DNA from 2 places in the Alteromonas sp. DY56-G5 genome. Region 2 is predicted to be linked to the other one. Evidence: predicted binding sites of a transcription regulator. Region 2 holds the regulator's gene; the other holds the start of a gene.
The links. The regulator FNR, encoded in region 2, switches genes on or off when oxygen is low (the NO sensors DNR and NnrR bind a similar motif). The targets are predictions, from matches to a motif close to TTGATCTAGATCAA.

Region 1 (15,850 bases), on a different contig from region 2:
TGTTTTTTAAGTTATTGAAATATATTGATATAATTTAATTTTTCTCTGGTTGTCAGGCCGTATCTGCAGGCAATTAACGTCACGATTACACGTACGAATGCATTTTTTACATGATTGAGTAAGGCCCTAGTCACCCAACTTTACTCTTTGTGTGTTAAGGGCCTTTGGCTGGGGTTATTCTTTGATTCTTACCAGCTTCGGAGGAACGTGACAGCAAGGTTGTGGTTTGTTGTGGCGTCTGAATTGGCGCCTGGCGACGCAATATGATTATGTAAATATCCCATCTCAACGTGCCACAATGCGTTTTGCGCACATAGTTTTTCTCGTTGAAAATAAAAAAGAGGCAAAGCGAAAGGGAAGGGCCGCCTTGCCTGCAAAGGGAGAGTGTTTCGCCCCTCACACTTCCTAAGAATGGAGGGGCAATGGCCTATTTAGTTACCGTTTGGGTTGTAAGGTAACGAAGATTGGTGAGCAACAATACGCAGGTCGCCGTCACTATCTTTGACATAGGCAAAAGTGTATTCCACCTTCGTTTCGCCACCTTTTGTATCGGTAAAGAAGTAGTTGCCCATCGCCACGGCCATGCGACAGCTGTTGTTGATAATACCCACATTATCGAATTTCACATTTGTGTATGGCTTTATAGCAAAGCCTTTGTCCTCTTCGTAAGCGTCATTACCACCAACAAAGTATGAAAGCGCAGCATCGAAGCTTGAACGGAACTGGTCGTTAGCTGCAAGCGTTGGTTTAAACAGTACGCTGCTTAAATCGTAACCATACATAGCTTGGATGAAATCTGCGGCTTCGCCAGAGTAATCACCATCATTGCTAAATACTGCACCAATTCGCACTATGCCGTCACCCCACATCTTTTGTGCCGTTACCACTTCTCGCTCAGTAATACATTCGTCGGAATAAAGTAATGCGTTGTCGAGTGCTTTAGCTTTTAACGCCGGAACATTCGAACTAGCTGAATGCTCCATCTGCGGTTTTGCCACTGCACTGCAACCAGTCACCAACATTACTGTAGCTGCTACAAGGGTAGTTTTTGTCATTAACGTGCTTAGCTTTCTCATCGCCTGACTCCTTAGTCATTTGCAAAATAAATATGTGCTATTACCTGATTCAATTGCTTAGAGCAGTACCGCTACAACGTTGTTGCTAGAGGTTTATAAATCTGCTCTGCAGTTTATGGGTTTAATGATAGCTAGCTATGATGACGGAGACTTTTGTACAACATTAATAGAAGATTAACGGGTCATTAAAAATGCAAGAAGCACTTCAGAAGAATGGATAACAGCTATAAATTAGAGTCTATAGACTAAAGGCTATAGATTAGAGGCTTTAAATTAGAGAAAAGGGCTGTGATAGCAGCAGTGTCATCGACTCTTTCAAGAGGAAACGAATATGACACCGCCCAAGTTTGTAGAAAAGTGAAGAATGCAGTTAGCCAGTGGTCTGTTAGCCACAACAGAAAAGTAATGAAGACTAGTGCACAGGTTGTTGGCTTTAAAACACATTACGGTTTTGCTTATGTGTTTGAGCGATGCTTTTCAGTAACTGCAACTAGGGCCTGAAAAGCATTTCTATTAAAACTGATGTTTCAGAGCATTAGTGAGCGGCAAAACGCTCAGCTAGTTGCCATTTTTTGGCTCCAGAGGCTCTGATAGTACCTCTAAGACAGTAAAAGCATTTTTACCTAGACGCGTTTTATCATTCGCCATCATTACATCAATAGTAAAGTAGATGTCGTTAATTTGAGTTTTCACAACGTCGCTTGAGCTTGGGACGGCCATAGGCTGTGCCACTTCATCGCAGCCTGACATAGTGCACTGCCTGTCTGTTTGAAATGCCACGGGCTCTTCCTTGTTCGCCATCACTTCTCGCGCAATAACGGGCTTTTTATCCACGTTGGTTTTAACGATGGCCAAATAAGTAAAACCTTGTTTTTGTGCAATTTCCGCTGCTCTGTAAAGAGCATATTGCTGTACTTTATCAGCAGGAGTCTTGTCTGTTGCCTTAAAAAGAACCTTGTATTCGTTCTCAGAGATTTTTTCGCTTGAATGGCCATAGGCAGCTTTGGTACTCGCTGACTTATAGGGGGTTGGGGCTGCTACAGGGGTCGATGAACAACCTACTATTGCAAGGCTAAACGCCGCACTAACGCAGGCAAGCATCAAACGACTTTTCTTCATACTTTTTTTGTTGTTCATCTCACATATTCCTTAGTACTGTGATCATTGAAATAGCGACAATAACGCAGTCCTACTTATTGCCATTAGGGCTTGATTGCGTTTTGCTTTGGGTTTTGCATCTACCGCACCCTTGTATGCGCCAAGGGTTGCGATGCCAAGCAACGTTTCAGGCTTTCCCATCATCAGTTTACATTGCCTCTTTGCTTGTGTAAGTGCAACATCTGCATGATGTTTTTGCGAAAAATAAGCATGCTCTTTCTGTGCTATATCTTTCATATTCGATTTTAAAAAAATGTTCATCGCTTTTCCTCACTATTGGCGGTGGCTTTTTACGCAATGGTAAGCATTTTCACTATCCGAAAACCCGTCGCCACGTTTGAATGAGTCTGCTAAAGCTCAAGTAATTAAATGAATTTTGTGCAAGTTTAAATAAACAAAAGGCCGCAACACTGTTAAACACCAACAACAGGAGTGGAACTACCACATAGCTAACGCCCACACTATGAAGTATAGCGCCAATAGCGATGTTTAAAATGAGCCAACATACAGTGCCCACCGCAAATGCCGCTAAGCATGCAAAGACTGTAACAAAGAAACTCTTTTTAATGAGCATCAATTCACTGTTAGTGAGCTCTAAAAACGCTAAACCCTGCGCTTTTCGCTGGGTAAATGCTTCAGAGAATGCCGAGAAGATATCCGAAAACGATGGGTCGGGGTAATTCTGTTGCGTCGACTTGTGTTGCGTAGAGTGTTCAGAGGCTGCTGATGCAGCGTTAGCATTGTCACCGTTGCTTTTAACATTATGATTCGCCTGCGCCGCGGGCGGCGTCAGGCGAAAAGGATTTTCTGTGCACAGATTGTACTTTGCTCTTCGAAAATCAGGTACAGTCATCGAGTTACTTCTTACGTAAAAGTGACGTCACTAACATTCCTGCTGCGAATGCGATACCCGCTGTCGCTACTGGGTTTTCAATGGCATATTTACGTACGTTTGACGCCTGCCATTTCTGCTGCGCCAGACGCTTTCTCGCTGACATGTTCTCTGCAGACGATGTAGCAGTGCGACGAATGTTTTCCTCCGCAATGCCAGCACTGTCTGCTAACTTGTCGACTGACGCATGAAGAGAATCTTTCAGTTGATCCGTTACTGGGTGACTCGGCTCAGCCACGCTGTTTGTATCGTTATGTTTAGCTGTTTGCGATTTAACTGAAGCTTGTGTAGCCATAATACTCTCCTTAATATTTTAGGTTCATATAGGTAGCTGCAACTGATATACCAAATTATTATCTTACTGTTTTATATGATTTATTTTTATTTTACTATTGTTGCGTGAGGTGCTTATGTGCAAGTCTCACACACTGTTGTGTCTTACGTCTGTAATATTTTCTTGCTCTTGATGATGCGCTGCTCAACCTCCGACATTCGGTACAGGTTGGCAGCGAAATAATTAACTCTTCAGCCCACTACCGAAGCTAAATCGTCTTTAGTGACAGGTTTGAGCAGTGCACTGTTGATCCCTATAGTTGTCATCGTTTCGGAGTCCGCTTCGTGGCCGCTTACAATAGTAAGGATGGCATCTGGTAGCTTTTTCTTGAGCTCACTCGCTAAGTCGTAACCGTTATAATCGGGAAGGGTAAGATCCATAAGAATGTGATCGAAACGTTGATTTTCTGCAGCCTGTAATGCTTCAGCACCGCTGTACTGAGTAGTGACCGTATGACCTAAGTGGGAAAGAAACAATTGTAGTAGCTCCGCCGCATCCTCATCGTCTTCAATCACAAGTATATGCTTATTGGCAGGCTGATCTGAATTACCTTTTGAATCAGTAGACTGGATTTTCTTCTCTGCTTGCCCATTATCTGCAAGTCCTCGATAAGCGGTTTCGTCCTCTGGAGCGTGCGGCTTGTCTATTGGCATGTCTGCAACTTGTGCCTCCACGTTGGTAAATGTTACGTGATTACCTGGCGGGAGGTATTGCGAAAGCAAGTTAGCCAGTGCAAACCGGTCAATCGGTTTTCCAATTACGTCGTTAAACCCTTCGCGAATTAACGATTCTCTTAAGCCTTTGCGGCTTGCTGCTGTGACGGCTATCACTGGGATATCCTGCCCATGTCGTCTAATCGCATGTAGGGCTTCTATGCCATTCATCACTGGCATATGAATATCCATTAAAACGAGGTCGAAGGGCTGGTTGTGTTCATCCGCCTGCAACACGGCTTCCAGTGCTTTTACGCCATTTTCAGCGTAGCTAATGTCAGCTTGAGATTGACTCACAAGGTGGCCGGTTAGACGTCGAATTTCTCGCAAGTCATCAACAATTAATACGCGTCCAGTCACGTTTAAATTGATGCTACTAGACTCGACAGGTTGAATTTGGCCTAATTCAAGATCTATACGAGGCTGTTCAGAAACATCGCCAGGGTTTATATCAAATGTAAATGTGCTGCCTTCTCCTAAACGAGACTTAACATCAATGTCGCCGCCCAGTTTAGTGACAAGCTCTTTGCAAATGGCAAGTCCAAGTCCTGCTCCGCCATGATTGGCGCGCATTACATCTTCTATTTGTTCGAAAGGCTGAAAAATATTGCTGAGCTTATCAGGCGGCATGCCGATACCTGTATCATCTACAGAAAATCGCAGCAGTGTTTGACTCGAATCTTTTTCTGACGGCTCGTCGAGAGAGATGGTAAGCGTGATACTGCCCTTGTCGGTAAATTTCACGGCATTCGAAATAAGGTTCAACAATACCTGACGCAGGCGGGTAGGATCTGTGTGTATAAACTCTGGTATTTTTGTTTTTGAAACAACGTTAAGGCTTAGTCCTTTGTCTTTGGCATTCAAACGCATTAATGAGTGAATGTCCGTCAAAAACGCGCTTAAGTTCACTTCCTTAATGTTGAGTTCAAGTTTCTCTGCCATTATCCGCGACATGTCTAGCAAATCATTGAGTAGGCTTAACAGGTGCTTGCCATTAGAGTGGATAATAGATAACTCTTGTTGAAAAGGGCTGTTTCTCGCATCGTCTATAAGCAGTTCGGTGTAGCCAAGAATAGAGGTGAGGGGGGTGCGCAGCTCATGCCCTAAATGCGCAAGGAACTTATCTTTGGCCTTGTTCTTTTGCTCTACTTTGTTCCGCTCAATTCGCTCGTTCTCTATGTCACGGCGAACCATGGCGTATCTAATCGTGCGCATAAACCGCGGTGATTCAATTTCAGATTTTTGCAAATAGTCTGCGGCACCTGCTCGCATGACCATTTCATCGACGGTAGCATCCGACTGTCCGGTAAGTATCACCACGGGTAAATTGAACTGGTTAGATTTTAAAACACCCAATACATCAATCGCGTTCTCTGCACCCAGTAAGTAATCTAACAAACACAGGTCGAAACTTTGTGTCTTTAATGCTTCCACTGCGTCTAAGCTATTCGTCACCCACGTCAACTCAAACGTAGGTGACTCGCACTGTGCTAGATAGTCAGAGGTTAAGAAGTAATCATCTTCATCATCCTCTACCAATAAAATTTTTATTACCTCTGACATCTAGTACCTCGTTTACCGATAGGGCATTTTTGAAACTTTATTGAGTAACATGTTTGGGTTGTCAAAAATTCAACTAACCCTTATTTGTTTACTCGTGTGGTAATTCTACGAACTCTATCCAGTAACGTCCGAGCGCGCGCATTAGTTCAACCAATCCTTCAAAGTTCACTGGTTTTGTAATGTAAGATGCGCAACCTAGATCATAACCGCGAAGCATATCTTCCTCTTCTTTAGAGGTGGTGAGAATTACCACCGGGATACTGCGAAGCTTGGGGTCGTTTTTCAGTTCTTGCAGCGCCTCTCTACCGTCTTTTCTTGGCATGTTTAAATCTAGTAGAATAAGACTAGGTCGCGGTGCCGATGCAGGATCTGTATATTTACCTTCATGACGAAGAAATTCTAATAATTCAACGCCATCTTCGACACAAAACAGATTGTTTAGAACGCGGCTTTCATTGAGCGCGTCAACCGTAAGTAAGCGGTCGTCTTCGTCATCGTCCGCCATAAGTATATTGATAGGCTGAGTTTGTTTACGCGTCATTGTGTGTTTCTCCATTATTGTTGTTAGAACCAAACGGTTCACTATTTTTGGGTATTATTATTGAGAACGTTGCCCCTTCTCCGGGAGAACTAACTGCGGTTATTTGACCGTTGTGCCGTTCTACAATACGACGACAAACGGCAAGCCCAATACCCGTACCTTGGTATTCACTTCTACCGTGAAGGCGTTGGAAAGGGGCGAATATTTTTTCAGCAAACGATTGTTCGAACCCTATACCGTTGTCTGATACGGTTATTTTTGTCCAGTCGTATTCTTCAGCAAGCAGAATGTCTTTCGTTTCTTCTTCCGTCGCGTCCCTTGCAGATATCGTTACTTCAGGTCTCACGCCCTCGCTCTGAAATTTCAGTGCGTTAGACACTAAGTTTAAAAACAGCTGCTCTAATTGCGATTTGTCACCGCGAATAGTGGGCATATCGCTAACATTTATTTGCGCAGACTTTTCATCGATAGCGATTTCTAAATCGCCCATGATGCTATCCACTACGGTGCCTAGATTAACGTCGTCAAACTCTTTACCTCGTGTGGAAACGCGAGAAAAGGCGAGAAGGTCTGAAATAAGCATGGACATCCGCTCTGCTGCATTGAGCATGCGCGCAAGATAATCTTTGCCCCGTTCGTCTATCACATCGTTGTAACCCGATTCTAAGCGGTTACCAAATGCCCGAATTTTTCTTAATGGTTCTTGAAGATCGTGTGACGCCACAAAGGCAAAATCTTCCAACTCTCTATTACTTCGTGCTAACTCGTCTGAATAAACACTTAACTCTTGTGTTCTATCTGCTATCCGAGATTCTAGATCTTCGTTAACAGACTCTAGGTCAGCTTGATACTTCTCATGCTCACGGGAATTTATTTTGAGCAATAAAAATACCGTAATAATCAGTAGCAGAGTCGTTGCAGAGGAAATGATCAGCGTATTAACGGAGTCCCTCCTTAGGCTCATTAAGTTGGCCAAATGCGTGCCTTGCATATCTCGTTCTGAACCGTCGATTTCTCTAAATAAGGTTTCAAACTGTTTGTAGAGTTTTATACCCTTATCGCTATTCACTAAAATGACAGCTTGTTGCTCTTTCCCTTCTTTATACAGCTCAACTATTTCAATGACTTCATTGATTTTTGCTTTTGTTAAAGACAAAAGTTCTTCGATGCGGATGGACTGGTCGTTAATATCTGAAGAGAAGGAGCTTACTTCTACCTCATCCATTAATTCGCCGATTACGCTTAACGTTTCGGTGTAGTCGGTAAGATATTCTTCATCGCCAGTTAGCATATAGCCGCGCTGACCAGACTCCACGCGAAGTACAGCAACGTGAAGGCGGTTAACTGCATTGATAACACGGTTCGTAGTGAACAGCCGCGCTTCCAGAGCAGAAAGGTCATTCAATGTACTAACTACGTAAAATGAATTAGCAGTTATTACAATAATGACCAGAACAACTAAAATTATCCAACTGTATAGTGAAGACAATACTTTAGTAATCATTTACTTAATCCGAAACATTGCCACTTAACTCTGATGTCATTTCAGCAAGAGTATGGCTGCAGTCTTTAGCACTGCTTATTATTTTGTCCAACGCCACTAATGCCTTTTCAGGTGCAACGTCACCGTTTAATGCCATTTTTACTAGCTCAGCTTGCATTGATATTCTGTTTAATGGTTTGCGTGCATCATGCACATAAACACTTAGTCGAGAAAATTCTTCGCTAGTCATGCCGAATACCTCTTACTTAGTCGTCTTTACTTAAGTCGCCATATGCATGAAGACGGTTGTAAAGCGTTTTTGTACTAATTCCCAGCATTTCTGCTGCGGTGGTCTTATTGCCATTCACTTTTTCCAACGTGGCATAAATTAGCTCTTTTTCCACGTCTTCAATGGTTCTACCGGCTTGAAGTGCCGGTGTCGTGCTCTGTTTTTGAGCGAAAGGTGACTCAATGGTTTTTGGTAATTCAATCTCACTCTTTTCAGGGTCGCTCATAATGGCAGCGCGATGCACAAAGTGTCTTAGTTCACGCACGTTACCGGGCCAGTCGTAGGCTTGTAACGTATCGAGTTGATTATCTTCCCACTTAAATTGCGAGCCATTATCTTTATTGAATTCAGCAATAAAGGTTTTTGCTAGTAATGGAATATCTTCCTTTCTTTCACGTAGCGGAGGAATGGTGATTGGGAACACCGCAAGTCTGAAGTAGATGTCTTCGCGCAGTACTTTGCTTTGCGCAATCTCTTCCATTGTTCGGTTCGTGGCAGATACAACGCGGCAGCTCACCGGGATGGTCTTCGTTCCGCCCACACGAATAACAACCTTGTTTTCTAAAACGCGGAGTAAGTTGGGCTGCATATCAATGGGCATTTCTGTGATTTCGTCCAAAAAGAGCGTGCCGCCCTCAGCTTGTTCGAAGACACCTTCTTTACGTCCTACAGCGCCGGTAAATGCTCCTTTTTCGTGACCGAAAAGTTCGCTACCTATTAGTTCTTTCGAGAATGCACCACAGTTGGTTGCAATATAAGGACCTTCACTTTCTGAAGCGCGATGAATTGCGGCAGCCACCACTTCTTTACCTACACCACTTTCACCAAGCAGCATTACGTTTGCGCTAGTTTTGCTCACTCTAGAAATTAGCTTGTAGAGCTCTTTCATAATTGGCGATTCACCAATCAGCAAGTCAAAATGTCTCTCTATTTTTTCTTGTGCAGGTGCTTTTTCTTTTGGCTTTTGACTTAATACGGCCTCTATTTCCTCCCGTTGAATTGGCTTAACGAGGTAGTCGACCGTGGGGCCACACAGACCCTTTATCACGCTTTTCACAGAAGGGTGACCCGTTATCAGCGTAACGCGAGGGCGCTTAGGAAGTGCATCTAATTCATTGAACAAGTGCGCGCCGCTTCCATCGGGTAGCATGAAATCAAGCAGTACATGGTCAAAGGTTTCTTTTTCTAACCAATCGCGGGCTTCTTTGAGTGTGGCAGCGGTAAGTACTTCGTGGCCAAGAAACTCGATGATAGTACAAGCTACTTCTGTGAACTCGGCGTCGTCATCAACTAAAAGTACGGTAAGCACGTGGATGTCCCTCTCTTCTTTCGTTTCCTATTCAGAAAAATATGGAATAGAATCAATGTTATAGTTTTATCATACGCTATTAACAACGGAATGCTAAAGCGCATATTTAAAGTTTATTTATACGCTGCTTTAAATTGATAAGGCGTAAGCGCATCGGAAAATATCTAAACGCTTCAAGCAACCCGGAAACCTTGAACATTTGCTTAGATGCCAGGGATAGTCGGTTGCGCTACCTTCTTCTAATTTATCAACTCTTTGCGATCAGCGGTACACATCGCACTAAAGTACAGAATGTCTATATCTGTCTTTGTTTATTAGGTGATTTTATTTTACTTATCAGGAGCATTTGCAAAAAGTATTCCTGTCTTTAACACACCGTCACATGCAATCGATGGCATATTTTTCGCACGATTTAACTGTCTAAAGTTGCTTGCAATTTCATTATGGTTAATCGACTAGGTGCAAGAAATGTATATTAATTAGGCGAGAAGCCCGTCTGATTAGCGCGACTTTCGCAGGTAATGTGATATCAAAGGAATTGAAGGTGTGGGAAAAACAGCTGTAAGATCAATGACCTTGTACGAGTTGTTGGGGAAAATGCAGCCGCGAGCAAGACAAGATACGTTCGAGTTTGCCGAGTTTTGGGATGTGATGAAGAAAAGAGGCTTTGGACCAATGTTGGCGCTGCCATCTTTTATCGCTTGCACACCGATCGGGGCCATCCCTGGGATCCCATCTTTAGCGGGTGGGACGATTTTACTCATCGCGTTGCAAATTTTACTCGGTCGTAGGCATCCTTGGTTACCGCAAAGAGTGAAGCAACTAAACTGTGACGCCGATCAGCTTCGCTACATTGTCGAAAAGGTTAAACCGTATGCAGTACGCGTAGACCGCTTTTTAGTTCCTCGGTGTTTTTTCATGCGCCAGCCTGTGTTCAGATCATTCATCGCATTATGCTGTGCGGGTTGCGGACTTGTAATGATTCCACTCGAGCTTATTCCCTTTATGGGGCTTATTCCCGCTTTTGCTGTTTTGATTATGGCAATAGGCATGGCCACAGACGACGGTGCTGTGGCGTTATTTGGTGATTCATTATCGCTATTTGGCTTTATACTTGGGTTTGAACGCCTTGCAGTCGCGCTAAGTTGATGATCTAACTACTCAGTACACGAGTCGAGCATAAAATCTGACGATGGAAGGTTCATTGTTTGATATCGTAGCTCCCCAATAAAAGCACGGGCAGCTGGTCCCAACGTATCGCCGTCTTCGAAAGACAAATAAAGGAGCGCCTTACGCAACGCTGCATTATTATCGAGGGGAAGGGGAACGAGTGTACCGTCTTCTAGCTCATCTTTAATTATTGCTATAGGCAGCCACGCAAAACCCAACCCCTGAGCAATAATATCTAATGACGTTCTAACGTGGCTTACGGTCCAGCGTTGCTCTGCACCTAACCAGCCCACATCAGCTTTTCGTTCCGCGGATGAATCCCTTACCACAATTTGACGATACGCTTTTAAGTCTTCCAGTGTGAGCGTTCTATCCAATTGGTGCAATGGATGGTCGGCGTGAGCGACAGCTGCAAATTCAATTTCGCACAAGTCTTCGCTAAAGCCACTAGAAAACGCGAAAGGAGAGATGCCTAAATCAACTTTACCATTGCTCAAAAGTGAATTTGCGCCACTGAGTACAGTTTCTTCTATCTCGATACGAAGGAGCGGGAACTCAGCAGAAACTTTCGCTAGCACGTTATAAAGCAATTCAGACGGGAAAATAATATCCACCGCTATGCGTAAAGTTGTTTCTGTGCCAGATTTAAGGCTATTGGCAACGGCCTCGAGCTTGTGCGCTTCGCTAAGCAAAAAAGAGGCACGGCGATACATAAGTTCACCTTGCGGCGAAAGCTGGACTTTACGTCCAATATTCTCAAACAATGACACTCCAATGGCGTTTTCAAGCTTTTGAACCGCGTGGTGAACGCTCGATTGACTTTTGTGAACTTCAGCAGCAGCTTGATTAAAGCCGCCTGCATCGACGACGGCTTTGAACATTCGCCATTGTTCTAACGTAGATTTCAGCATACAGCGCCTTAAAACTCTTAATTAACGCTACTTATAGCATACGCGTGGTTAAGAAGTCATTTCTGGTTTGCTTGATTTATCGTGGGTACAGGGCATGTCACAACCGAAACGTTCTCATAACCCATCTTTATAAGTTGCTCTGCAGCTAGTTTTGCTCGAACGCCCGACGCACAGTGAATATAAAGTGGCGCTGAAGCATCTTTAAACTGTTCCAGTGCCTTCATTTCGAGCACGCCGCGTGGTATGTGAAGCGCAGAAGGTACGGGCTGATTGGCAACTTCGGCACTCTCTCGTACATCAATCAGTATACCGCTATTGTTTCGGCACTCACTGGCCGCTTGCTCCGCAGATACAGTGCGTAAGTTCACGTCTATGTTTTCTATTCGAGTCTTCATGTCTATAAGCATATTTTTCCTTTTTGCCTAAACTTAGTTGAAATAAGTAAAATCTAATATATTGATGTCAGCGTAATAAAACAATGTAAAATACGGCGATTCGTCGCATAAATTGGCAGGTCGGCAAAATGCCTTATACTTTAGTATAGTAAATGGCTAAATTGGTGCCGAAATACTTCACAGATAGAGAGTGCTTATGTCCGAGGATATGGTAATAGGTTCAGATGATATAATGGAACACGCTGCGGAAGCCGAGATCTTCCTTAAGCAATTCGCGAATAAAACACGCCTTATGGTGCTTTGTTCGTTGCTGAAAGAGGAAAAATCGGTAACCGAACTTCTCGAAGTTGTTAGCGTCTCGCAGCCAGTGATTTCTCAGCACCTTGCTTTATTGCGAGAATCAAAGATGGTGGCCACAAGAAGGCAAGGTCAAACTATTTACTACCGCTTAGCAGACGAGCGCGTCAAGCGTTTAATTGCTTTGATGTACGAATTTTTCTGCGAGTAATCTTCTTTTCGTATCTTAAGCTACAATGTCCGCCTTCAACAACGGACATTGTAAAGTTCCTAACTAAAAATCGCCAACAATGACATTCTTCGGTTATTAATTTCCGGTTTTATTCAATTGCTCGCAAAGCATAGGCACATAGCCTTCTTCAGAAATTTTTTCACTTTCCACTTCAGGTCTATCAACCAATTCGTCGTGACTTAAATTCACTACTACGCTGTGCGCCGCCCAGTCGATACTTTCAATATCGCTAGGTAGAAGTGCGAGATGTTTGCCACCCGGAAGCCAGTTGTTAGTATCTACCACTAGCATGATTATCTTCCAGCTCTCGGTATCAATGACGAAGTTACTAATGTGGCCCACGTTATCTGTGGTTGTAGCTACTTCATATCCACCAACTTCGCCCACTGCTCTTAGGTGGTTGGTACTTTTTTTCGGGTTTTCAGTTTCAGACTCTTCAGCGCGTTGTAATTCGACCAGTTCATTTGGATGTGCGAACTCTCCCCATGCTCCTGGACCAATCCAATAGTATCCGTAACCAAAGTATTTGAAGAGATTTTCTTCGTATTCACGTGACACAGGCTTATGTTCGTCAATAGAGGGGCTGTTTTTTAATGTATCAACTGTCATATTGATATGAACAGACTCACTATCTTCATCTAACTGTTTGACAGATATAGGTGATATCACCACTTTACGGCTAAGCGGTAGCCAAGTATTGGTATCTGCGACCAAGTAGCGAACAGTGAAGGTTTCGTCGTCGAAAAGGATATCGCGGATGCCGCCCACTTTGTCATCAAGGGCATGTATAGAAAAGTGAGTAAGCTGTTTTGAACTAATGATCATCGTTGCGCCTCCTTTGCATGGGCTCGTTTTTCAGAATGAAATGCACGACTCACTGCACGTCACTCTGTATTACTAATAAGTGTAGACAGTCCTTAATGTTTCTTCATTTTGTTCTTGTCTGAAGTTGATTGAGATCATTTGTTCAATAACAAAAAAGCTCGCCGGAGCGAGCTTTTTAGTAATGCTGTAGCGTTATGCTACATCGAATTCTTCATCAGAGTAATCTTCATCATAGTCTGACTGGTTACTCGCACTGCTGTGAAGGGTGTAGAAGTGCTTTTTGCCCCTTGCTAATCTGACGTATTTCGCCCAGGCTTTTTCTAGGTTATTGCTAGCTTCAACTTTACCTGTAACGAATTCGACGAAATGTCTCTCATCATCACTTTCAGGCGACAACTCGCCACTTTCAAGTCCTAGCAGTGTTTTGCCGTAGTGGGTTAGAAGATCGGCTTCAGTAATACTGAAGTCACCTGATTTACGAAAACCGTATGGAAACTTCTGAAGGTCAATATAAGGTTTTGCAGATTGTCGAATAGCTAAACTTTTCATGTTGTACCCAACGTAGTGTTTTGTTCAGCGCACTTTTAAGATAATTAAAAACGAAGATAAAACAAAAGATTTTTTTCTTATCAATAAAAAATTTTTAACGGTATAAAATCTAACACGTTAATTTTAGGTTACGTTAGAAAAGTGTACAGAAAGTACGAGGGGATAACCTCAAGTGTGAGACGCCTAAGCTTTTGAAATTAAATTGAAATGTAAGTTTTTATTTATTGGCCCTGCAACGGGTATCGCTATTACACGAGCGTAAATGAGTTGGACGTTAAAAGTCTATGAAAATCACTGATGAGAATAATCAAAAATTCTTGTCGCTACGATGATTAAAATTCGTTTTCTATTTTGTCGCTTAAGATAATAATTGAGGTGTGTTAACAACCCAGAGAAGTCAATGAGTAAAGACTATCGTTACCAGCGTGATGAATGGGACTCGGTAGAAGAGGAAGATTTTCACGCTAAAAAGCCAAGTTCCAAACGTCAAAGTACTGTAAAGGAAAAGCAGAAGCGTGACCTGCAACGCCGTGACAAACAGCGTCGCCTGCACCAAGAAGAGTATTAATTTAGCGAGTTGGTGAAATTTTAATAAAGCGTACCGTTTATAGCGGTGCGCTTCTGTGCTTTTGTGTTTACTTACCGTATTATCTGTGTCAATTTATCCCCACTTTGATTCGGTTGTACAATAAGCATGGATATACGCTTTCTCACCACCTTTATAGAGGTGGCAAAAACTCGTCACTTTGGTAAAGCGGCTGAAAACCTTTACCTCACTCAATCTGCAGTCAGTGCGCGCATAAAGCTACTTGAAGAGTATTTTCATACCACGCTTTTTATTAGGCAACGCAACAGTATACAGCTCACTCAATCTGGTGAGAAACTTCTGCCTTACGCTAGGCAATTATGCGCAACGCTAAACGAAGCAAAACAAGAGCTCCAAGTTCAATCCTCTGAATATGTTGTTTGCGGCGCAACACAGCTGGCGAGCGAGCTGTTATTGCCTCAGATGCTCAGTCACCTACACAACTCGTTTCCCGATTGGTCAGTAAAGGCTGAAGTTCTTACGTTAGATACACTGTCGCGACAATTGCACGAAAGGGTGACAGACTTATCTTTCTCCACTGAACCGTTGAAATCTGAAGAAGTAAACAGTGATGTATTGCTAGAGCAGGAGTTGGCGCTATATAGAATTGGACAAGCGTCTGAGACTATTGATGCATCAGATTTTGTGGCTATTGATTGGGGAGCTAAGGCAAGAGACTGGTTGCTTACTGCTTACCCTCAACTTCGCGATGCAAAGTTAAGAACCAATTCGTTGAATCTTGCGCTCAACAATTTACAGAGCGAAGGTGGTATTGCCGTATTACCGACCAACGTTAAGAGCCAGTTACCCGATAGTGTGAAAGTGACCAGAATTGAAACGTTAGAAAACGTATCGTTTAAGGTGTATGTGCACAGCATGAAGCAAGTCAGACGAGTGGGTCTAGCAGAGATAATAGAAAGCGTGTCTAAAGCGTGTTAACCGCTGCCAATAAATTTACCCACTGTGCCTAATTTAAAGGTATGTGAATCGCAGAATTAAAGAGAGAAACTTATGTCACAATTACATCCTTTATTGGAAAAAAACGCATTTCAACGACTAGAAGCAAGCCTTGCAACAATTAAAGCTGAAGAAAAGCTCTTCATTCTTAAAGATGAGCACGGCTGCGTAATGCTAACTACGGATGAAGAAGATGGTGTTCCGGTTTGGCCTGATGCAGAGTTAGCACTGTTGTGGGCAACCGAAGACTGGGCACACTGTGAAGCGATGGAATTAAGCACCGAAGAGTTTTTGACCAAGTGGGTGCCGGGCATGACACAAGATGAATTAATGGTCATTGTATGTCCTGTACCTGCTGAAGAAGGAGAGGTAATTACACCAGAAGAGTTTGCTGACTACCTTTAAGATGTGATCTCAAGGGGACGGCAAAGGGTAATTATCTAGTAAGCAAATGGGGCATAAAAACGCTTGTTGGGTACAACGTATCTGGCGCTTATTGTGCCTTTAATTAGTAACCCAAGGAGGCGTTATGTTTACTGAGCAACCCACAATGAATAGTCTATTTAGCCA
Region 2 (15,850 bases):
CTGTGTATCGGCAGATCTTCCGTTTGCAGCGGGTCGCTTCTGTGGTGCTGAAGGTATTGAAAATGTACTTACAGGCTCGACTTTCCGCTCAAGCTTTGGTGATGACTATGGTGTAACCTTTGAATCAGCGCCGCTTACTGGGCTGCTGTCTCGTTCGGTAGTGGTTATCAATGCCGAAGGCAAAGTGGTCTACACAGAGCAAGTTGCAGAAACAACTGAAGAGCCGAACTACGACGCGGCTATCGCAGCTCTTAGCTAAGTAGATCCGCAACATAGGTTAGTTGGTTAGCTAACTATGTAATGTGTTTGAATACGTACCGATTTGTTGTATCGGGGTATTACAGGGCACTCACTGATGTGGGTGCCTTTTAGGAGAATGTAATGGCATCGGTATTGCTCTCAGTTGGTGAATTAGCCAATGTAATGCAACAAAAGCCGGTAACGCTCGTACGAGCGTTAATGGACGACCCCGTTTCAAAAACACCAGATACGCGCACGGCAATGGTTTTACCTGCGTCAGTCGACTTTGACTTAGATAGTGAAGGTAGCGATCACACTACAGGTCTCCCTCACAGTATGCCTTCTGCAAATGACCTTGCTATTTATCTTGGTAATCAGGGCATAACAGCGAATACACCTATTACGGTATACGATACCCGTGGAATATATTCTGCGCCAAGAGTGTGGTGGATGTTAAAAGCGTTGGGCCACCAAGATGTTTATATATTAAATGGCGGGCAGCCTGCATGGGAAAAAGCAGCGCTGCCGGTTTCAGAACAACAACAATACGGAAAATTAACCTATCAAGCTACACCTAGGCCTGGTTGGTTCGCAAATTCCGGTGCAGTACTTCAGGCAATAAATACTGAAGCACAACTTGTTGATGCGCGCAGCGCGCCGCGATTCAAAGGAGAAGTGTCAGAGCCTCGTGAAGGAGTACGTTCAGGTCATATGCCTGGTGCGTTTAATATTCCTTTTGACACCTTACTCAAAAGCGGGCATTTTTTGCCAGTTGAGCAGCTTAAGGCTGTTTTTGACCGCGCTAATATCGATTTACGCAAACCCATTATTTGTACGTGTGGTTCTGGCGTTACCGCCTGCATAATTGGTGTGGCGGCATTATTGTGCGGCGCTACTCAGGTTTCAGTATATGACGGCTCTTGGTCAGAGTGGGGCGCTGATACTCAATATCCTGTGGTCAAAGATATGTAAAGCGTCGCGGCTTTTAACTAAGTAAATATACAACATGCTAATCGTATAATTAGCTCTATAACTACAGAGTAAGAACAACCTGATGCCATCTGATCAATCTCTACCCAATATTGTTATTCTTACCGGTGCGGGGATTTCCGCTGAATCTGGATTAAAGACATTTCGGGATAATGACGGCCTTTGGGAAAATCATCGCGTAGAAGAGGTGGCCACCCCAGAGGCTTTTGAACAAAATCCTAGCTTAGTTTATCGCTTTTACAACGCTCGACGTGCGCAGTTACAGCAAGACGACGTGAATCCTAATGCAGCGCATGAGGCGCTGGCCAAACTTGAGAAAGCGTTCGGTAGCAACCTGATGTTGGTTACTCAAAATGTGGATGACTTGCATGAGCGCGGTGGAAACCAGTCTGTTTACCATATGCATGGCAAGCTGCTATCGGCGCGCTGCGCTATAACCCAGCAAACTTTTGACTGGAGTGATAGTTTTGATCACACCACTAAATGCCCGTGTTGCAACAGAGTAACCTTACGACCGGATATCGTGTGGTTTGGTGAAATGCCCATGTACATGGAAGAGATTTACGATGCGCTTTCAAAGGCTGATGTGTTTATTGCTATTGGCACATCAGGTAATGTCTATCCTGCCGCGGGTTTTGTTCAGATCGCTAAAGAAAGCGGCGCACACACCATAGAGGCAAATTTGGAGCCGGGCGTAACTAATGCATTGTTCGATGAATCGCTAACAGGCCCTGCTTCTCACATCGTCCCACAATGGGTTGATCAATTAATGTCAAAGTACGCGCTGTAGGAGGCGCATAACATGCAGTATATGAATGAGTTTCTTACCATTGCGTTGGTACACCTTGTGGCTGTTGCTAGCCCAGGGCCAGATTTTGCGGTGGTTGTTCGAAACAGCGTGGCCTATGGCAGACGTATCGCCATGTACACCAGTATAGGGATTGGCTTAGCTATATTACTGCATGTGGCTTACTCGTTAGTGGGGCTTAGTGTGGTTATTGCAACTACTCCATGGTTATTCACCACATTTAGCTATGCCGCCGCAGCTTATTTACTGTACCTTGCGTTTGGTGCGCTTAGAAGCGGGCCTGTAAAGCAGGACCAGGCAGTTAACGCTGAAAAGAAAACATCCCACATATCTGCAAAGCGCGCAGTTTGGATGGGCTTTCTCACAAATGGACTAAACCCAAAAGCAACGCTATTTTTCCTCTCGTTGTTTACTGCAATTATTAGTATTGATACCCCATTTACAGTGAAACTTGGCTACGGTATCTACTTAGCTATAGCTACTGGACTGTGGTTCTGTTTTCTTTCATACCTTTTGAGCACCAGTAAAGTAGCTGAGCTTATTGGTAAAAAAGGGTATTGGTTAGACCGTGCGATGGGGGTGCTACTCGTTGGTTTAGCTGCGAAATTAGTACTAGGTTAACGTTTGTTTACCTTACAAACAGGCATTTGTTTTTGTGAGTTGGTATAATCGCGCCGATTTTTCAAAAAGATAAGAGAGTTGTGTGAAAGACGTAAACCAAGACCGCCTGAACAATACGTTGTCTAAACAGTATCAATTTGATACCAAAGGTCTATTGCGCCGCGCTGCCGGTTTAACAAAGGCAAACTTTTCATCATTGCTGCAGGGAAGTGTTGTTCTATTTTTGACGTTTGTCGTGTTAGGTGTATTTGCTCAGCAGTACATCACAATAAATGACGATGGAACCTACGTATTCGAGCATCAGTCTATCATAGAAATTGGTGCAATCTGCATCGTTGCCCCGCTGTTGACGGGGTTGTATATGATGGGCGTTTTTGTTGCCCGCGGCACTAAAACTTCAGTATTTACCGTATTCCAGTTTTTCCCCTTGATATTTTTGCTGGCGCTAACTCAGCTAGTAAACAGTATTCTTGTTCAACTAGGTATGATGTTGCTTATTATACCCGGCGTTTATTTTTATTTAGCATCGTCCTTTTCACTTATGTTGGTTGCTGACAGAAAGTTAACGCCAATTAGCGCGATCATCCTGTCGTGTCGCGTATTTAATGCATACTGGGCTCAAATTGCCAGCATATTTGGTGTGTTCTTTTTACTTTTTGTGTCGGTGCCATTAACGTTGGGCTTTTCACTTATTTGGGTATTACCTTTTTATTTTAGTATGATGGGCTTGCTCTATCAGGAACTGATTGGCGAGCAGGGAGTAAGCACGGAAGCATCTGAAAACGATGTGAATGAGTCTAGCTTCGATGCATAAGCGTGAAACCTTTAAAATTGTTCTTATTACGTTAGGCGTATTAGCGGTAATCGTCATTAACGCCATAATTTTTACTGAGGACGAACCGGATATTTTAGATATACCGCAAACGGTTGAAGCTAAAAAGCCGGTGCCTAACTTCTCTGCCTATACAGATGTAAAAGAGAAGAAAGAGGCGTTTTTTAACTATTTACGCCCCGAAATAGAGAAGCAGAATGCGTATCTACTCACGCTTAGACATTACGTACAAACCTTATACAGAAAGGCGTTAGCTAACGAAACGCTCTCTGAAGAAGATATGGCAAGGCTTGAATGGTTAGAAGAGGAATATCGAGTTAAGCCAACGCAGCCGCTAAAATCAAAATTGCTAGCTTTGCTACAAAAGATTGATGTTCTACCAGCCGAACTCGTGCTCGTGCAAGCCGCGAATGAGTCAGCTTGGGGCACCAGCCGGTTCGCAAGAAAGGGCTATAACTTCTTTGGCTTGTGGTGTTTCTCTAAGGGGTGTGGCTTTGTTCCGAACCGTCGAAACGATGGGGCATCTCATGAAGTTGCCAAATTCGACAGTTTGTCGCGTGCAACGTACACCTATATGCGAAATTTAAACCGCCACGACGCGTATGCGGATTTAAGAGAGATCCGCAGCCGACTGCGTGCAAACCAAATTCCTATTACTGGTGTTGCGTTAGCTGAAGGGCTAATGAATTACTCTGAGCGAGGAGCCGCTTATGTTGAAGAGCTTCAAACTATGATCCTATTTAACGAGGAGTTTTTATCCGAATGATACGCGCTGCTTTATTTTTTGCTTCATCTCTGTTTATTGGTGTAGGCAGTTCTTCCGTTGCTGCTGAAACGATAGATGTTGAGTACAGCCGTTTCTATAGCCATGTTAAAAAGCTGGATAATGAAGATACCCAAGCGCTTCAGTTTGCATTCGGGTTTGTTCGTGTTGGCGAAGGGCGTTTATGTGAAGTTAACGGAGCGTCTATCGTAACCGATAAGAAAACAATGCCCTTAGAAGTGAGTGATGAAGGACGATTCACGGTGCCTACCGAAAAGGCCCTGAAACTTGCCAACGCTCTGGTTCGCATCGATTTAAACGAACGCGCGAACGTGTGTGATATGTCGGTACAACTTGAAACCAAACCAGAATATCTTAAGCAGTATTACACAAAAGACGACCTTACGTTTTTGTATGGTCAGTACGAAGCTTTCTTTAATGAAATGGGAAGCTTCTTGTCTTTCATGATGCCCTCGGTAAAGGGCTTGATGATTCAGTTTGATGACAAGAATTTAGATTTCATTACACCACAAGGTGTGCAAATTAATAACGGCGTGTTGCATCTAGAACAAGATTGGATCAACGACGCAAAAGGCTTAACACTGCCTCATGCGCCGCTACGTGTTACCGCTATGGCTTCAAGCTAGATGCATATTTGGGATTAGGTAAGAAGCTGATACCTAATTTGCTCTGCTAACCGCGCGATGGTCTCTTCGCCCTTCGCGCATAGCTCTTCGGCTCTGTGGAATTCCATAATACCCACGTCGGTAAGCTGAGGCTCAATAAGAATGTCTGGCGGATCGCCAGCTAAACGTGAACGTGTGACGCGAGCTTGAAGTATCTCAAGTGAACTGCTCATCACGCTCATAATTCCAGGCGGGTTTCGCTTGTTCACTTTAGCGGGGACTTCGGTCAACTCTTCTTCCACTTTTTCAATCACATCAGAAGCAATGCCTTCTTCAGTCTTTACATTGCCAGCCGAGACGCTGTCTTTTTCGTCTTTTTTCTCTAGGGCTTTTTCTTCTTTGTTGTCAGGGGAGAACCATTGGCGTAGTACGTTTTGACTCTTTGTAAAAAAGTCCTCAGTTTTGCGCTGGTTTTCTTCATGATCTTGTCTCAACTTTTCAAGACGAAGTGGTCGGAAATCGGCGTTAAGGTTAACCGCGATTACAAAATCGGCCCCTAATTGGCGACATAAGTTCACCGGTACAGGGTTTACAACGGCACCGTCTACCAACCAACGATCACCGTGTGCTACAGGCGCAAAAAGTGCGGGAATAGCGCAGGATGCTTGAATGGTGTCTCCGATAGGACCAGAGTTAAACACCACTTCACGGCCGGTATAAAGGTCGGTAGCTACAGCCGCAAACGGCTTAAGCATGTCTTCATAAGTCGATTCACAAAACTCGCTTGCTAGCTTGTCGAAAACCTTCTGTCCGCTTGCAATACCGCCGCGTCTAAGTCCTACGCCCATAAGAGCAAGTACCTGCCAGTCGCTGAGGGAACAGGCCCACTCTTTCAAGCCTTCCAGCTTGCCACTTGCGTAGGCAGCACCAACATAGGCACCAATAGAGCATCCCGCAACAACGTCAATTTTTACGCCGAGTTTTTCTAATGCTTCAATTATGCCAATGTGAGTCCAGCCCCTTGCGGCACCGGCACCTAGCGCAAGTCCAATTTTCATTTACTTAGGTTCCATAATGTTTATTACTTCAATAGCATTATCTTCATAACTGAAGTCCGTACTATTTTCTGTAGTGAAAGAAGGTTCATCGAACCCGATATCACCGTCTTCAACCGGGCCTTCTTGTGTAGCTATAGCTTTAAAATCATAAAGGTTGCTGTCGATTAAGTGTGAAGGCGCTACGTTTTGAAGCGCGCGGAACATCGACTCTATACGACCTGGGAAGCGACGGTTCCAGTCTTGAAGCATAGCCTTTATGTTTTGGCGCTGTAGGTTTTCTTGTGAGCCACAAAGGTTACAAGGAATAATCGGAAATTCAGTGGCCTGAGAATATTTCTCGATGTCTTTTTCTGTGCAGTACGCCAATGGACGAATAACGATGTGTTCACCGTTATCGCTGACTAGCTTTGGCGGCATAGACTTAAGCTTGCCACCATGAAACATATTGAGGAAAAACGTTTCTAGCATGTCGTCGCGGTGATGACCTAATGCAATTTTAGTCGCACCTAACTCTTTTGCCGTGCGGTACAGAATACCACGGCGCAAGCGAGAACAGAGAGAGCATGTTGTCTTTCCCTCTGGAATTTTGTCTTTAACAATAGAGTAGGTGTCTTCTTCTACAATTTTGTAGTCAACGCCAATGCTTTCTAGATATTCAGGCAAGATATGTTCGGGGAAACCAGGCTGCTTTTGGTCAAGATTAACCGCAACGATATCAAAATGAATAGGCGCAATCTTCTTTAAAAACAATAAAATATCTAGCATGGTGTAGCTGTCTTTACCGCCAGATAAACACACCATTACTTTGTCGTTGTTTTCAATCATACCGAAATCGCCAATGGCTTTACCCACATTGCGGCGAAGTCGTTTCTGAAGTTTGTTGAAGTTGTACTTTTGCTTACTTTGCGCAGCATTTAATGGCGACGCGTCAGCACTGTTTGTGCCTAAACTCATAATTAACTAGCTTGGTTTGTGATAAAGCCACCATTATACATTAAAGCGGCTTTTCGAGACCATGCTTGTGAAGTTAAATTTGTTGGTGACATACCGCGTTGGCCGCTAAGTAACGGCAAACACGGGCTATGTGGTACTGATAAAAAGACTACACCGACAACGGCGACACAAATCCATCTGGCTTAATAGCAAGCACATCGCAATTGAGTTCGTCGATCACGTGTTCTGCAGTGTTACCAATTAGGGCCGCTGAAATGCCCACACGGCCAACGGTACCAATAACAACCAGCTCTGCATCCAGTGTTTTTGCCACTTGCGGGATAACTTTTTCCGGAAGGCCTTCTCTTACTACGCATTTGTTCTCAGGAATACCGTACTTTAATGCGTGACTACGCATTTCCTTTAAATGATGATTTTTTACCGCGTCGTGATAGGTATCGGGGTCGAACTCAGGCACTTCTATGGCGATATTAAGTGGTGTAGAAGGGTAACTGTTGACCAAATTTACGCTACCTTTCAATAAAGAGGCGTAGTCGTTAGCAATGAGGGTGAGCTTATCGTTAAGTGCGGCATGCTCATCGTCTTCACTGCCTACGTTTACTGCAGCAATAATCTCTCCTCCTTCTGGCCAGTCGTGCTCTTTAACGAGCAATACTGGGCGAGGGCATTTACGCATTAAATGCCAGTCGGTGGGGGTGAAAATAACAGAAGCAAGATCGTCGTGCTTTTTGGTTGCCTTTACCACTAAATCTATCTGATTGTTTAGGGTGTAGTAAATAATCGACTCATACGCACGATTATTCCATTCTACAACGATATCAGTTTCAGTGAATCCTTGTTCTCTTAAGTGGGTGGCAAGCCATTTTGCATGCTCCTTTGTAACTGCATCGCGCATTGACTCGCGCTCATCCGGGCTAAGCATGGTCGTCATATCATAAGATAAGTCGTATACCACCATCATGGCGGTAACTGAAGCACCTGTTTTTGAAGCGAGTTCATAAGCTCGGCTTAGTGCAGGTTGGTTATCGCGCTCGGCATCTACCACGGCCAGAATTCGTTTACACTCAATCATAACGTCCCCCTAACTACGAAACTTAGTAGCGGCTGTCGAAATCGAAGCTTTCTAATACTAACTATAAACGACATTGGGAAAAACGTAAGTTGTTTTAGATCAAGAATTTTACGAGGCGACCATGAGTGAACCCACCGAATTGAATATGGAGCAACCGGCGTGGCGCTGAAAGGGTAGATAGGTGGCTAACACAGGTTACAAAAAAGCGCGCTTAGTGCGTAATGCCGATCAGTTAAGAATATTTTCCTGATCGGTTGACCGATCGTTTTAAGACTTCAAAATCCGATATCAGTCTCTGGTATCGGATTTTTTTTATGTCTTTGCTTACAAACCTCGATGATACATTTGCTCATGCAGAAGATTTGAATGCTATTAATAAACTGATGTCTTTAATTGACCCTGAGCTTCTTCAGCAAGCTTATGCTTTATCGGGGGTAGCGACCGTCAGACGTCGCCGCTTACCTTTGGATTCGGTCGTATTTACTATTGTTGGTATGAGTCTGTTTCGTAGTGATCCGGTCTGGGATATCGCGAATAAACTGGATATCTCGTTACCTGGTAAAAACAGGTTTGTTGCTCCCAGCGCAGTGGTGCAGGCCCGGCAGCGACTGGGCGAAGAAGCTGTCGGTCATGTCTTTAAGCTGATGGCACAGCGGGCATTTGGTGAGTATGCCTTTGAACAGTGGTGTGGTTTAAATGTACTGGCGGTTGATGGTGTGATGTTCCGTGCCCAGGATACCACTGAGAACCTTGCCGCATTCGGATGTGACCGGAATGTGATGGGCGATAACCCGTACCCGCAGGTACGCATGTGTAGTCTGATGGAAACGTCTAGCCACCTTCTTTTGGCCAGTGAATTTGACGGCCGTGATGTCGGAGAGATGTCTCTTGCAGAGCGGCTTATTCCTTCAGTCCCTGATAACTCTCTAACCCTCTTCGACAGAGGATATTACTCGCTGGGATTACTGCACCTGTGGATGACCAAAGGTGTTAATACGCACTGGATGCTGCCCGCCCGTAAAGATTTACAGTACATAGTGAAACATCAACTAAGAGAACATGATGCTGTAGTCACCCTCAAGACCTCGCCTCAGGCGCGGAAGAAGTTTGATGGTTTACCTGAAACCATCGAAGCGAGACTGACCAGCTACGAAGTAAACGGAAAGACCTACCGCGTGCTTAGTTCAATGGTCGATGCTATGCAGTTCCCCTACGAAGAGATTGCCGATGTGTACGTTCAACGCTGGGAAATAGAACTGGGCTTCAGGGAAATGAAACAGACGTTACATCAGGCAAAGCTGACGCTTCGCAGCAAGAAATCTGAGATGGTGCGTCAGGAACTGTGGGGACTATTACTCGCCTACAATCTGATTAGAGTGATGATGCTTGATGCCGTAAAAGATATGCCGGAGCTATCTCCCTCACGGCTTAGCTTCGGTCTATGCATGAGGCATATCATCGTTTTCTTCCTGACCACCATCCCAGACACAGTGACCAAACTGCCCGTCCACTATGAATACCTGATGGAATCGTTGAGGATGATGAAGTTACCTGACAAACGACCTGACAGGTATTATCCACGAGTTGTGAGGAAAAGACCGACTAAATACCCCACAAAGAAAAAAGCCAGTCAGCTTAACTGACTAGCATTACGCTTAGTGCGCGCCTTATTTAACACTTAAAAAGGACTAACCGCAGACAACGCTAGGGCCGTTAAGCGCCGCTAGTTTGGTGTTTAGCCTATCGAAATCCAAAATAGTAATAAGCTTGCCGTCTACTTTTATGATGTTGTCTTTTTGAAAACGGCTTAACAGACGACTAATCGTTTCAATCGTTAATCCTAAATAGTTTCCAATTTCGTTGCGCGTCATGGTTAAGTGGAATTCTCTATGGGAAAAGCCACGCTCTTCAAAGCGTTGCGACAGGTGTGAGATGAAATACAGTAAGCGCTCTTCTGCAGTTCGCTTGTTTAAAAGCATGATCATGTCGTGATCTTGTTTTATTTCAGCGCTCATGAAACTCATGATCTGGTGGCGTAGCTTTGGAAATTGCACTGACATTTCGTCGAGGGTCTCGTAGGGAAGCTCACACACCATGGCAGTTTCTAACGCAGAAGTATAGCTTTGGTGCTTGTTCTCTCTTAATGCATCGAAACCGATAATGTCACCAGGAAAGTGGAAGCCGGTAATCTGTTCTTCACCTTCGGTATTAGTCACAAATGATTTGAATGAACCGGTTCTCACTGCAAATAGAGAACGGAATTTATCACCAGTTTGAATCAGCGTGTCACCTTTATGAAGCGGCTTCTTGCGTTCAATAATATCGTCAAGAGACTCGATTTCTGTTTTGTTTAACGCCACCGGTAAACATAAGTGACTGAAACTACAGTTTTGACAGTGAATAGAAAATTGGCTTCCTTTGCTCATAATGCACGCTCTCTAAAAGAATACCCGACAATAATACACCCATTTTTAAACGATTGCGCTATGAATAAGATAAGCTGCATATATTGCCATTATTACTGCAATAATTTGTCTAAAATGGTTATGTTGAAAACTTTGAACAATATATTGGCTACCAGCGCTTGCGGCGAGTAAGGTGGGTAATGTACCCAAACCGAAGAAGAACATAATAGCTGCGCCTTCTAGCGCATTACCCGCTGCGAGAGACCAGGTAAGTGTGGAATACACCAAACCGCAAGGAAGCCAACCCCAAATAAAACCATAAGGCAATGCACTTAAAGGGGTCTTAAATGGCAAAAAGCGTTTTGAAAGCGGCTGGACTTTGGAAAATAGGCCTTTACCAGCATTTTCCAGCACCGTTAAGCCAGTCCACCACTTACCCAAATAACACGCCAGTAGAAGCAACATGATTCCGCTAAGTAGGGAAAGGGCATAGTTGGCAAGAGGTATATAATCTGCTGCAATTTTTCCAATTGCCCCGGTTATTGCTCCGGCGATGGTGTAGCTCACCATACGTCCCATGTTATAGGCAAGGGTATAGGGTAGTGCTGAAGCGCCTTTAGGCGATACCATCCTTAGCGCAGCGACGATTCCACCGCACATTCCCACACAGTGAACTCCGCCGGCTAAGCCGATAAGAAAGGCAGAGAAGTAGTTAATCCCTTCCATGTGGCGCTTGGCTTTTGTCTACTTTACTGTCTTGAAGTTGCTTGCGTTGCTCAGCTAGCTTTTTTTCTTCTGGCGGAAGATCATCGTCAAACAGTATGCTATACCCTTGGCGATCTAAATCTTCAAATTGATTGGTTTTCACCGCCCAAAAGAATATCACGATAGCGACGGCAACAATGATGATGGCGATTGGAATTAATACGTAAATAATACTCATGCTATTTGCTCAAGAGTCGCGTTGAGTTTGTGACCACAATGATACTGCTTAACGACATACCAACAACAGCCATCCACGGTGAAAGTAGGCCTGATACGACGAAAGGTAAGATCAAAACGTTGTAACCTACCGACCAGCCAATATTTTGCCTTATTTTTTGCTTCACTTGGTGCGCAGTTCGAATAAGTTCTGGTACAGAAAGCAGCTGATCGCCAAGCAGTATCACGTCGGCGGCAGTTTTAGCCACGTCTGTGGCATTACCCACTGCAATTGCCACATCAGCGCTGGCAAGAACTGGAGCGTCGTTAATACCGTCACCCATCATCATTACTTTCGCGCCAGATTGCTGCATAGCTTGAACGGCTTCGTACTTTTGCTCAGGTGTTAGGCCACCTTTAGCGGTCGAAATTGGCAATGGTGCGGTAAGCGCATTAACGTTTTGCTGTGTATCACCACTTAAAACGGCGAGAGTATGGCTTGCAGCTAATATATCGAGAGTTTCTTGCGTATCTTCTCTTAGTGAATCCTTTACTTCATACGCCGCCATAATACGCCCCTTAACCGTGAGAAACACGTTAGCTGAAGGGAACGCTTCAATGAGTTTTAGCTGTGATTCGTGAACGCTGAATGCTACAGATCCCATAGAAAACAACGTGTCATTGATCTCACCGCTGATACCACCTCCTGGCGTAACGGTAAAATTAGTCACTTTGTGTACCGTGTTATCGATAGCGTCAGCACTGCCGCTAGAGGCAGAAATCTCGCTTAGGGCTACACCGTCGCTAAAGGCTATATCGTCGCTAAAGGCTTTGGCAATCGGATGTTCAGAGCGTGACTCCAAAGCGCGGGCAATTGATAGCGCACTATTACTATCCACACCGTCAGCGTACCAGGCATTTGAAATAGTAAATTTGCCTTTTGTGAGCGTGCCGGTTTTGTCTAATGCGATGGTGTCAATGTCAGTAATTTGTTCAAGCGCATCGGCGCGTTTTAGTAAAATACCTTGTCTGTTTAATTTTGCCATAGCGCAGGTTAACGCTGATGGCGTAGCCAACCCTAATGCGCAAGGGCAGGTTGCAACCAGCACCGATATGGTGATCCAAAATGCCTCGTCGCTACCCTGATACGCCCAAAAGCCATAGGTTAACGCCGAAATCAGCAATACCGCGGTAACGAAATAGCGAGAAAAATTATCGGCTATCTGCGCTGCTTTAGGTTTACTCGCCATGGCACTTGCTTGCAGTCGTACAATTTGATTTACCAGCGCATTTTTAAGGGTCTGCGTAACCGTAATGGTTAGCGTACCATCTTGACAAACCGTGCCGCCGTATACCGGGCTACTGTTCGACTTACGCACGGGGTTAAACTCGCCGGTAAGCATAGATTCGTCAACCGCTGCGTTGCCGTCGGTTACCACCCCATCAATGGGGACTGTTTCACCAGGCTTAACCAGCACCACATCGTCAATTCTTAACTGCTTTGCCAGACACTCGGTTAGGCTGCCATCCGGCAGTAATTTGGTGGCTGAAACGGGTACATACTGCATCATATTGGCAGAGATCTGTGCGGCGCGATGACGGCTACGATGTTCTAAAAAGCGGCTGAGTAACAGCAGGAAAATGAACATACAAATAGATTCAAAATACACTTCGCCTTGCTCTAATACTGTAGAGCGAATTCCAGCAATGTAAGTACCGAATATGGCGAGCGTAACGGGTACATCCATATTAACCGTTCTTGCGCTTAGCGCATTGGCGGCGCCCACATAAAAAGTGCTGCCTGAATACAGCACCACAGGTGTAGTAAGCGTAAGGGCAACCCAGTAAAAATACTGTCGGGTTTCTAATTCAATAGCGCCAAACCAGTCAAAATACAGCCCCGTCATCAGCATCATCACCTGCATGGTCATAATGCCTGCTAGGCCAAGCTTTTTCAGAAAAGTCTTTTGTTCGCGTTTATAACTGGCTTCGTGTTCGTCGGGGTGAAATGGCGACCCAACATAACCAATGCGTTTTAGTGTAGAAAGAATCTGACTAAGCTTGATTTGAAAAGGTGACCAAGTAACTAAAGCGCGGCGCTCTTGGACGTTTACCGCGACTTGCTTTATCCCTTCTACTTTTGACAACTGCTTTTCGATAAGCCATCCACACGCAGCGCACGTGATACCTTCAAGGGTTAATTGAATCTGCTTATCTTGCCCCTCATCAAAAACGAATTCTTCTTGAAGAGCAGGGTCGTCATACACTTTGAGCTTGTCGAGTGTCTCTAGAATGCCATCGTCTGATTTTTGCGCTGGTTCGGTTCTAAACTGGTAATAGTCTTCAAGACCGTTGGTTACGATGGCTTCGGCCACGGCTAAACATCCAGGGCAACACATGTCGCGTTGCTGCCCTAATATCACGGTAGTAAATTTTCCATCGTCTGAGCCCGCAATAGGCAAGCCGCAATGGTAACAGTCGTGCTTGGCCATTATGGATTGAATTTCATTTTGCCAGAGTGGGGCAGATAGATGGTATTTTGTATTTTCCAGCTATCATCAATAGGGGTTAGCGATACGCGCCATTTACCATCAAGATCTTCTTCGACAAAACCGCGATAAATACCGTTAGCGTCGCGGCTTAATAAAACGCTGACATCACGCTCTTCAAGCGTTACGTGATAAAAGCTTAGTTTAACCGCATTACCTTCTTGTGGAATACCTGAATGAAACTCTAGCGCTATGCTGCCATCTTCAATGGTTAAATCGGTAGTGATATTCTTGCGGCGGGCTATGGCCTCTTTGTCCAGACGGGCATTGATCGCTTTTCCTTCCTTGTAGTAGTCGTCCACCACCAGGCTATCTTCGGTGCTAATAGCAAGGTTTAACAACACGCCACCCATGATGAGTGTAATGATAGGTACGGCAATTAAAAACCAGGGCCAGAACTCTTTATACCAGGGTCTATTCATCGAAATCTTTCTCGTATTTACTTCACTAACAACATATTTATTTTTACTTCCCCAACTACACGTAAAGCCGGCAAATAATGATAAATATAGTGTTGGCGAGACATGTTAAAAGTGTACAAAGAATGTTCGCATGGCACTCTCTATACCGCTGTATTTTCTCATAAAAAAAGCCCCGTAGTAACGAGGCTTTTTAAGATATTTAATGATTTAAATCATTAATCATTTGAAAGGCTGTATACATACGCTGCAACAACATGAATTTTGTCATCACCCAAGGTTTTCTTGAATGAAGGCATTACACCGTTACGACCGTAAGTAAGCGTTTCTGTTACCGCTCTGTGGCTGCCGCCGTATAGCCAGATATTGTCAGTAAGGTTTGGTGCACCAAGTGCTTGGTTACCTTTACCGTCCATACCGTGACAAGCCGCACACGCTGCGAAACGAGCTTTACCTGCTTCTGCAAGCTGAGGGTCCACATCGCGACCGCTTAAACTAAGTACGTAGTTAACCACTTCTTCGATACCGTCTTCACCCATGGCATCTAGCCATGCTGGCATAGCCGCTTTACGACCAAGCGTAAGAGTTTCAACGATTTTTGCACCTGAACCACCGTACAACCAGTCGTTGTCCGTTAGGTTAGGGAAGCCGCCATTTTGACCTCGTGCATCAGAACCGTGACACTGAGAGCAATTTTGTAGGAACAAACGCTGACCTACTTTATTTGCTTCTGGGTCTTTAGCCAGTTCTTCAACAGGAACTTGTGCATACGCTTCGAAGATCGGATCGAACTTCTCGGCAGCGAAATCTAGTTCACGGTCATATTCTACTAGGTAGCCTTGCTCTTTAGCATCAATACGCGCCTGAGCTGACTCTTCTAGCGATTGAATATTTTGGTTAGAGCTCTTCCAACCCAAAATACCTTCAAACGCACCTAAGCCAGGATAAAGCGCTAGGTATAAAAAGCCCCAAACGATGGTCATGTAGAACATAATTGTCCACCAGCGAGGAAGTTGATTGTTCAACTCCTCAATACCATCGAATTTGTGGCCCATTGACTCACCTTCAGCTACGCCAGTCTTGTTAGAAAGGCACCAGCGTAAAAGGAAGTAGCAACCAATGATTAACCCTAGAGTTATCACTGAAATCCAAATTGTCCAAAACATACTCATGAGTTCGAGACTCCTGCTAATCTTCTTTTGATTTTTCTTTTTCTTCGTCTGCAAACACTAGGTTTGCCGCTTCATCGAATTTTTTCTTGTTGCGGCTGCTAAATGCCCACCACACAACACCGATGAAGCTTACAAAGACGATGACAGTAAAAATGCTGCCTACAATTCCCTGGTCCATATTATTTCAAATGTGTGCCAAGAGATTGTAGATAAGCAATAAGGGCTTGCATTTCCGTTTTACCCTGTACTGCCGCTTTCGCGCCCGCGATATCTTCGTCGGTATACGGAACGCCAAATCCACGGAATACTTCCATTTTTTTAGCTGTAAACTCACCATCAAGCGTGTTTTCCGCAAGCCAAGGAAAGCCTGGCATGTTCGACTCTGGTACTACGTTGCGAGGATTAAGCAGGTGAACTCGG

Region 1: the regulator FNR is predicted to act here: its motif matches at 13,313-13,326, upstream of NO989_RS15470 (PRC-barrel domain-containing protein).

What each region holds. Positions count from the first base shown of each region.
Region 1 is NZ_JANHZQ010000033.1:21,885-37,734, forward strand. It holds gene NO989_RS15400 (hypothetical protein) at 432-1,076, opposite strand; gene NO989_RS15405 (hypothetical protein) at 1,635-2,213, opposite strand; gene NO989_RS15410 (hypothetical protein) at 2,238-2,495, opposite strand; gene NO989_RS15415 (hypothetical protein) at 2,548-3,087, opposite strand; gene NO989_RS15420 (hypothetical protein) at 3,092-3,421, opposite strand; gene NO989_RS15425 (response regulator) at 3,652-5,736, opposite strand; gene NO989_RS15430 (response regulator) at 5,825-6,277, opposite strand; gene NO989_RS15435 (sensor histidine kinase) at 6,267-7,781, opposite strand; gene NO989_RS15440 (hypothetical protein) at 7,786-8,010, opposite strand; gene NO989_RS15445 (sigma-54 dependent transcriptional regulator) at 8,027-9,358, opposite strand; gene NO989_RS15450 (exopolysaccharide biosynthesis protein) at 9,929-10,507, shown strand; gene NO989_RS15455 (LysR family transcriptional regulator) at 10,516-11,439, opposite strand; gene NO989_RS15460 (rhodanese-like domain-containing protein) at 11,496-11,846, opposite strand; gene NO989_RS15465 (helix-turn-helix transcriptional regulator) at 12,031-12,342, shown strand; gene NO989_RS15470 (PRC-barrel domain-containing protein) at 12,439-13,188, opposite strand; gene maoP (DUF413 domain-containing protein) at 13,381-13,737, opposite strand; gene NO989_RS15480 (hypothetical protein) at 14,138-14,305, shown strand; gene NO989_RS15485 (LysR family transcriptional regulator) at 14,432-15,262, shown strand; gene NO989_RS15490 (DUF2750 domain-containing protein) at 15,335-15,685, shown strand; gene NO989_RS15495 (DUF2789 domain-containing protein) at 15,810-15,850, shown strand, end outside.
Region 2 is NZ_JANHZQ010000006.1:11,343-27,192, reverse strand. It holds gene tpx (thiol peroxidase) at 1-259, shown strand, start outside; gene NO989_RS04250 (sulfurtransferase) at 382-1,212, shown strand; gene cobB (Sir2 family NAD+-dependent deacetylase) at 1,295-2,020, shown strand; gene NO989_RS04240 (LysE family translocator) at 2,033-2,659, shown strand; gene NO989_RS04235 (stress protein) at 2,742-3,473, shown strand; gene NO989_RS04230 (glucosaminidase domain-containing protein) at 3,466-4,257, shown strand; gene NO989_RS04225 (DUF2987 domain-containing protein) at 4,254-4,901, shown strand; gene NO989_RS04220 (patatin-like phospholipase family protein) at 4,916-5,938, opposite strand; gene ttcA (tRNA 2-thiocytidine(32) synthetase TtcA) at 5,939-6,892, opposite strand; gene uspE (universal stress protein UspE) at 7,041-7,964, opposite strand; gene NO989_RS04205 (IS4 family transposase) at 8,279-9,607, shown strand; gene fnr (fumarate/nitrate reduction transcriptional regulator Fnr) at 9,653-10,390, opposite strand; gene NO989_RS04195 (sulfite exporter TauE/SafE family protein) at 10,436-11,095, opposite strand; gene ccoS (cbb3-type cytochrome oxidase assembly protein CcoS) at 11,082-11,312, opposite strand; gene NO989_RS04185 (heavy metal translocating P-type ATPase) at 11,314-13,782, opposite strand; gene NO989_RS04180 (FixH family protein) at 13,782-14,261, opposite strand; gene ccoP (cytochrome-c oxidase, cbb3-type subunit III) at 14,477-15,430, opposite strand; gene NO989_RS04170 (cbb3-type cytochrome c oxidase subunit 3) at 15,447-15,608, opposite strand; gene ccoO (cytochrome-c oxidase, cbb3-type subunit II) at 15,610-15,850, opposite strand, start outside.